Regions from separate parts of the Chryseobacterium sp. JK1 genome, predicted to be linked through region 2. Evidence: riboswitches for the same ligand, from Rfam matches in the RefSeq annotation. Region 2 holds a riboswitch; the other holds the start of a gene.
What was found. Region 2 has a riboswitch for thiamine pyrophosphate ahead of thiM (hydroxyethylthiazole kinase). Riboswitches for the same ligand answer to the same signal wherever they lie in the genome.

Region 1 (4,172 bases), on a different contig from region 2:
GCAGAAATGTGCAATTTTAGCCCCGTCGGCAGGAAGCGTTTCATCATGGTAAGATCTTGCGGTATCTGGATCTAAGGAAAGATTAAACTGATCTTCCCATCGGAATTCAAATCTTGCTTTACTCAATGCATTGTCTCTGTACTGTGCTCCCGGATGTCCTTTTGCCAAATCTGCGGCATGGGCTGCCAGTTTATAAGTAATGACTCCAACTTTTACATCATCTTTATTTGGAAGTCCTAAATGTTCCTTTGGGGTTACATAGCAAAGCATCGCACATCCGAACCATCCGATCATGGCCGCTCCAATTCCGGAGGTAATATGATCATATCCCGGGGCGATATCTGTAGTCAAAGGACCCAACGTATAGAAGGGAGCTTCATGGCATTCCTTCAATTGCTTTTCCATATTTTCTTTGATCATATGCATGGGAACGTGCCCCGGACCTTCGATCATCACCTGTACGTTGTGTTTCCATGCAATTTTTGTCAGTTCACCTAAAGTTTCCAGTTCTGCAAATTGAGCCGCATCATTAGCATCTGCAATAGATCCGGGACGAAGACCGTCTCCTAACGAGAAAGCCACGTCATATTTTTTCATGATCTCACAGATTTCCTCGAAATGGGTGTACAAAAAGCTTTCTTTATGATGGAATAAGCACCATTTTGCCATAATAGATCCTCCTCTTGATACAATTCCGGTTACTCTATTGGCAGTCAGATGAATGTAACGCAATAAAACACCGGCATGGATTGTAAAATAAGACACTCCCTGCTCCGCCTGTTCAATCAGCGTATCTCTGAATATTTCCCATGTAAGATCTTCAGGAACCCCTTTTACTTTTTCCAAAGCCTGATAAATAGGAACGGTACCAATGGGAACCGGACTGTTTCTGATGATCCATTCTCTTGTTTCATGAATATTCTTTCCGGTTGAAAGATCCATAATAGTATCTGCTCCCCATCTGCAGGCCCATACTGCTTTCTCAACTTCTTCTTCTATACTGGATGAAACGGCACTGTTTCCGATATTGGCATTAATTTTTACTAAGAAGTTTCGCCCGATAATCATGGGTTCGCTTTCCGGGTGATTGATATTGTTTGGAATAATCGCTCTTCCGGCAGCAATTTCATCTCTTACAAACTCCGGAGTGATTTTTCCTTTTGGAGTGTTAGCACCAAAGCTGTGCCCGGCATGTTGGAATGCCATTTCTTTTGAAACAGAATCAAGCTGTTCTATTTTCTGATTTTCTCTGATGGCCACGTATTCCATCTCAGGGGTAATGATTCCCTGTTTTGCATAATAAAGCTGCGTAAGTTCTTTACCTTCCTTGGCCACTTTGGGTTGGTGATCATAAGAAAAACGCAGCTCATCAAGACGGGGATCTGCCAAACGGGCCTTTCCATATTCTGAAGTGATTCCTTCCAGTATATTGACGTCATTTCTGTCAAGAATCCATTGCTCTCTGATTCTTGGAAGTCCTCTCTGGATATCAATTTCTGCATTTATATCCGTATAAGGTCCTGATGTGTCATAAATGGTTACGGGAGCATTATCTTCAAGACTTCCATTGGTAAGCTTGGTTGGGCTAAGCTGTATTTCACGCATTGCTACATTGATAGGATGAATTTTTCCTTCAACATAGATTTTCTTTGAGTTCGGAAATGGCGAACATGTAATTGAATGAGCCATAGATATTGGTATTAAGTATGAGAATTAACCGCCCTGAGTGGCAGTAATGATTAAAACTGAATCTTTGTCGGTAAGGATGGTTTCTGCCCAGGCAGACAGCGGAATAATACGATTGTTGAGAGCTACAGCAATTCCCTTCTTCTTTCCGGGAAGCTCAATAGCCAATAATGCTTCCAGGTTTTCGGGAAGTACATCAAATGTTTTTCGGGTGTGGTTGATTATAAGTTCCATTCCTAATTATTTATATACACTTTAGGAATGGCCATTATTGTACAATAGAATGCACAGCAAAAGTCATCTGCTTTTCCCTACGCTGGTATGATCCAGATCAGGTTCAAAGGGTAAAGTCTCAGTCTGTTGGTAACAGACACCCCTAAAGTCTGGGACGAAGTTAGACATTTTTTCAGAATGGGCAAAATAGAATTTTTGATCAATAAAAAACCACCCCGGAATTTGAGGTGGTTTATTTTTATTCTTCACATGCTCTCCAAATGGCATCATTTTGCGGAACGGGAGCAATAATTTCAATTTTCTCTTTGGTAACGGGGTGAATAAATTCCAGTTTTCTTGCATGAAGATTGATTCCTCCGTCCGGATTGGACCTTGGAGCTCCATATTTCAGATCTCCTTTAATGGGCACTCCTGTTTTAGATAGCTGTGCACGAATCTGATGGTGCCTTCCTGTTTCAAGATCTATTTCGAGAAGAAGATAATTATCAAGTGTTTTAATCACATGATAGGTAAGAATTGCTTCTTTTGCTCCTTCTGTGGCTTTAGGAAAAACGATTGCTTTATTGTTCTTTTCATTTTTCCTCAGGTAATGAACCAGTCTTTGAGTTTGTGGAATCATCTCTTTCCCTACAACCGCCCAATAAGTTTTCTTTACTTCACGGTTTTTTACCATTTGAGTAAGTCGGGAAAGCGCTTTTGATGTTTTAGCATAGATAACCAGCCCGGAAGTCGGGCGGTCTATACGATGAACCAAGCCGAGAAAAACATTTCCCGGCTTAGCATCTCTTATTTTAATAAAGTTTTTGATCGATTCTAATAGTGATTCATCACCGGTTTTATCGCCCTGTACAAGCTGACCAACCTTTTTATTAATCACCATAAGATGGTTGTCTTCATATATGATCTGCTCCTTCATACGCTGTCTGCCTATCTTTTTCTATTTGACATGGAGAGGATAATCCCACCCAGAAGACCAATTGTTTTCACAGATGAAAGCTTGGAATCTTCAGGTAAAAAAGCTCCAAACACACAAACGGCGGCGGCAGCATACATGGCATACACAAAATTTCTATTGGTAAGCAAAGGGGCCTGAATGAAGAAACTCGCTCCTATTAGAATATAGAAAACTTTTCTTGAAAGTAAATGATTGATATCCTCGGAAAATAAATTAAACCACCCCACCGCAAGACAAATTAATGCGGCAATGGATAAAATTCCCTGGATAGATTGTTGTTGATTTTGCATTGATTAATAACTTTCGTTCTCGTTTGGAAATTCCACGCTCTTCACGTCTTTTACATATTGAGCAACAGCTCCTGTAATTTCTGTGTAAAGATCAAGATATCTTCTCAAAAATTTCGGACTGAAACCTTTATTCATTCCTACCATATCGTGATACACTAAAACCTGTCCATCACAGTCTGCACCCGCTCCAATTCCGATAGTTGGAATAGAGATGCTTTCCGTTACTTTTTTAGCCAATTCCGCCGGAATTTTCTCTAAAACAACAGAAAAACAACCTAGTTCTTCTAAAAGTTGTGCATCAGCAATCAGTTTTTCAGCTTCTGCTTCATCTTTCGCTCTTACTTTATACGTTCCGAATTTATAAATTGACTGTGGCGTTAAACCTAAATGTCCCATTACCGGAATTCCTGCATTGATAATCTTTTTGATTGATTTGGAGATTTCTTTTCCTCCTTCAATCTTAACGGCATGTGCACCTCCCTCTTTCATCATTCTTACGGCAGATTCCAGAGCTTTTTCAGGATTACTCTGATAGGTCCCGAAAGGTAAATCTGCTATAACCAAGGCCCTGTCGGTACCTCTTACAACACTTTGAACATGATAGATCATTTGGTCCAAAGTAATAGGTAATGTAGTTTCAAAACCTGCCATTACATTTGCTGCAGAATCCCCAATCAAAATAGCATCTACTCCACCTGCATCTACCATTTTTGCTGTGGTAAAATCATAAGCAGTAAGCATTGTAATTTTTTCCTTGTCGAATTTCATTTTACGCAAGGTTTCAGTCGTAACTTTTTTAATTTCAGAGTGAACAGACATAATTTATCTATTTTTAAAAGTTAAAAAGTCGGCCTGTAGCCGACTTAAATTTTTATATGATTTTTATAAAACTACGTGACCGAGTTTCATGAGTTTATCGTGATTTAGAATCTTGATATTTCTACCATCTACTTCAATCAGACTATCCTGTTTGAATTCCGAGATCAGTCGAATAGCACTTTCTGTAG
Region 2 (4,172 bases):
ACTTGATTATGATGATGTTATCCAGAATCTGATAAGTTTTCAGAAGATAGCCAATGGTGATAAAGATGGTGGCCCTATCGCTCTGCTCGACATTCCTGAGCGCTTTAGATGGCTGACCGCAGTAAGAAGTGCCGTTGTGCAGACTTCAAGACCTCATCCCGGAAAATCCAAAGATCTGGATCGCACTTTTGGTAAGCTTTTTGAGGAGTTAGTAAAATAACGATTCCCTCAAAAAAAATTATCATGAACTCATCCATCAACAACATATCAAACTACAGGTTTTTCACAAACCTGTTTTTTGTTTTATTTTTAAGTATTTCCAATTCATTTTTTTCACAAAACTTTTCACAAACACTGGTTAAAACACCTCCAGTAAAAAGTACTCTTCTTCCAGAGATAGCCAATATTACCGAAGATATTACTTACACAATCAATAGAAAAGGCAGTCCGGTTAAACTGGATGTTTTTACGCCTAAAAATGCTTTGACAGAGAAGTTGCCTGTGCTTATCTACATTCATGGTGGTGGATGGGTAGGAGGAGACAAGATCATTCATGCTGATAATTATGTGGAAACTACGATTGCAAAGCTGATGGCCAAAAAATATGCTGTAGTCAGCATCAACTATACACTTCTCAATGACAGTACCCATTTTCCACTTCCGCTGGAAGATACCAAAGATGCGATAAGATGGGTAAGAAAAAATGCAGAAAAATACAATTTCGACACTCATAATATTGGCCTTTTCGGAGCATCAGCAGGTGCACACCTTGCCTTAATGGCGGCCTACACTCCGGACAATACTTATATTGGCAATCCTGAGCTTTCCTCCTACTCAGCAAAAGTTAATTATGTTATTGATCATTATGGCCCTGCTGACCTGAATAAGCTATTTCATACAAGACTGGGAACCATCCCTGTGGCTATGATTGGGTTAATTTCAAAGAAGATTGTCAGTTTACAACAAGATTTAGTAAAAGGACTTTCCGGATATGATGTAAAAAAAGATCAGGGCAGGGCAATAGAATATTTCAAAACCATATCTCCGGTTTATTTTGTTTCTGAAGCCGTTCCCACTTTGATTGTTCAGGGGAATAGCGATAAAATTGTTCCTTTAAGTCAATCGAAAAAACTGTACAGGAAATTAAAAAGAGCTAAAGTACAAACCTCTTTAATTGTTGTAGATAAAGGTGTTCACGGCTTCGGTACTACAGATAAAGCATATCTTGATAAACTTACAGATGAAATGGTGGATTTCGTTGTATCGCAGAAAAAGTAAAAAATATAATCAATACTTTATAATTTAAGTCATATTATTTTTGTCTAGATATCGCTTTTTATGTACTGAAAGACTATACTATTAAACATTATTTGCTGATTATATTTAATCTGAGAGGTTTTTAATTTTTAACCACAGATTTCACGGATGTGTACAGATGATTGTGTTTTTATTGGATGGGGATGATAATAATGGGTTGATTGATAATATTGGTAAAAATTGGTGGGAAGAATTGATATGATTTTTAGTTTTTATAGCTAAGAAGTAATGATGAAAATGAAAAGATTGATCTATTTCTTTTTCAAATTCCTGTAGCGCTTTTTTGCCTGCTGTGATAATTTTTATACATTTGTTATGCTTTAGGGGTATTCTGAAAAGAATTGAGAGAGTCCCTTTGAACCTGATACGGCTTACACCGGCGTAGGGAAAAGCAAAACTACATTATATTGTAATGTACCTTTTGTTCCGGATTTTTCCTAAAGCTATTTTTATTTTAATATAACAATGGAAAAAACTCTCTGGCAGCAAGTTCAGCTTGTACAACAAAAGTCTCCCCTGGTTCACAATATTACCAATTACGTAGTGATGAACAATACAGCCAATGCTCTTTTGGCTGCAGGAGCATCTCCTATTATGTCTCATGCCAAATCTGAGATCAGAGAAATGATCAATATCGCCCATTCGGTAGTGATTAATATCGGTACTCTTGATGAATACTGGTCCGAATCGATGCTTATGGCTGCAGAAACAGCAAATGCTATACATAAGCCTTGGGTTTTAGACCCTGTTGGAGCGGGAGCGACTTCATTTCGCGACCAGATTTTACACCAGCTTTTACAGTATCATCCTACAGTGATCAGAGGGAATGCCTCTGAAATTATTGCTTTAGCCAAGATCAATACAACAGTCACCAAAGGGGTTGACAGTACCGCAGAAAGTAATGAAGCGATTGACGCAGCTCAAATTTTAGTCGATCAGTACAATACGATTGTTTGTATTTCTGGTGAAACGGATATTATCCTTAGTCCTCAACAAACTTTTTTTATTAAAAATGGGCATCCTCTTATGACGAAAGTCACTGGTCTTGGATGCTCAGCCACAGCATTAATAGGAGCATTCATAGGGTCCTCAGAAGATAAATCATTAGGAACAACCGCTGCAATGGCACTCCTGGGAATTTCCGGAGAACTTGCAGTTCAGGAAAGCAAAGGTCCGGGAAGCCTTCAGGTTAATCTGATTGATAAGCTGTACAATATTACTGAGGAAGAATTCATCCGTCATTTGAAGATTGAAAAAAAATGAGTCTACATTCCTTTCCTTACCAATTATATCTTGTAATTTCAGAAGCTGACTGTGCTGGAAAAAATTTCCTAAAAGTTGCAGAACAGGCAATTCTCGGTGGTGTAGATATCATTCAGTTGCGAGAAAAAAACGACTCTACTGCTTTATTTCTTCAGAAGGCACGCCAACTTCTTGAGATTACCGATAAATATAACATTCCTCTTATCATTAACGATAACATTGAAGTGGCTGAAAAAGTAAATGCTGCAGGAATTCATGTTGGAAACAGTGACTCTGCTCCTACCTATCTGAGACAGCAACCTTCCATTAAAGATAAAATAATAGGGTATTCTATAGAACATTTAGTACAACTTGATAATCAGGAAACTTCTGTGTCAGATTACCTCGGAATAAGCCCCGTATTTAAAACCAATACTAAAACAGATACCATTACGGAATGGGGACTTGAGGGCATCGCTAAGATCAGGCAGCTTACAGAAAAACCGCTGGTTGTGATAGGAAATGTACATCTGGAAAATGCGAAAATGATCATGAATGCAGGAACAGACTGCCTCGCTGTAGTATCAGCAATATGCAGTGCTGATAATCCTCAAAAAGCAGCATATGAATTAAAAAACGAAATCTTAAAATGAAAAAATATAAATATCCATCCGTATTGACCATAGCCGGTTTTGACGGAAGCGGTGGCGCCGGAATTCAGGCGGATATCAAAACGGCTTCTGCATTAGGATGTTTTTCTACATCTGTATTAACGGCCTTACCTGTACAAAATACTCAAGGAGTAAGAAATATCTATCCGATTGCTGTTGAAGCGGTTGCAGATCAAATCAAAGCGATTCTGGAAGATATCGTTCCTGATGCTATTAAAATCGGGATGGTTCATACGCCTCAGCTGGTTGAAACCATCGTTTCTACCTTATCTCAATATAAAAAGATCCCCATTGTGTTTGATCCTGTAATGGTAGCCACCAGCGGACACCGATTGATTGAAGAAGAGACCATTCAAGCAATTACCGAAATGCTTTTCCCCATTGCCGATGTAATTACGCCCAATATGGATGAGACCGCTATTCTGGCAGACATGAAAGTAGAAACCCTTGAGGATCTTTACACAGCAGGAAAAAAGATCAAAACATTGGGATGCAAGACAATTCTTCTTAAAGGCGGTCATCAGGAAACCTCAACGATAACGTCTTTGTTTTATGATGAATCTGATCTATTTCATTCTTTTGAAACTATAAAATTTGCGACCCACAATACCCATGGTTCCGGCTGTACGCTTTCTTCAGCAATCGCGGCTTATATTGCTCAGGGAAAAACTTTGTACGACGCTGTTTCTTTAGCTCAGGATTATGTTTATCAGGCTATAGAAAACGGAATGGATGTACAAACAGGACTTGGAAATGGTCCGCTTAATCACTTTTTTAACCCTCAAAAACTCATCAAAAATGAAATGGTCTGAACAAACCTGGAATGATATTGAAGAATGCTACCAATCTATTCTTGATATGCTTTTTATAAAAGAATTATCAGATGGCAGTTTACCTCAGGAAAAATTCCGTTTTTACATGGCTCAGGATTCTCTGTACTTA

Region 1: linked by a shared signal. The riboswitch ahead of thiS (sulfur carrier protein ThiS) and the one ahead of thiM (hydroxyethylthiazole kinase) in region 2 are both predicted to bind thiamine pyrophosphate.

The regions. Positions count from the first base shown of each region.
Region 1 covers NZ_JBODRU010000006.1:145,271-149,442, reverse strand. Annotated here, with positions in the region: gene thiC (phosphomethylpyrimidine synthase ThiC) at 1-1,689, opposite strand, end outside; gene thiS (sulfur carrier protein ThiS) at 1,714-1,920, opposite strand; TPP riboswitch at 1,978-2,074, opposite strand; gene ACQ76T_RS22575 (RluA family pseudouridine synthase) at 2,159-2,836, opposite strand; gene ACQ76T_RS22570 (hypothetical protein) at 2,848-3,165, opposite strand; gene panB (3-methyl-2-oxobutanoate hydroxymethyltransferase) at 3,169-3,984, opposite strand; gene ACQ76T_RS22560 (Crp/Fnr family transcriptional regulator) at 4,048-4,172, opposite strand, start outside.
Region 2 covers NZ_JBODRU010000007.1:81,574-85,745, forward strand. Annotated here, with positions in the region: gene ACQ76T_RS23510 (DUF3037 domain-containing protein) at 1-220, shown strand, start outside; gene ACQ76T_RS23515 (alpha/beta hydrolase fold domain-containing protein) at 244-1,278, shown strand; TPP riboswitch at 1,630-1,722, shown strand; gene thiM (hydroxyethylthiazole kinase) at 1,783-2,580, shown strand; gene thiE (thiamine phosphate synthase) at 2,577-3,212, shown strand; gene thiD (bifunctional hydroxymethylpyrimidine kinase/phosphomethylpyrimidine kinase) at 3,209-4,042, shown strand; gene tenA (thiaminase II) at 4,029-4,172, shown strand, end outside.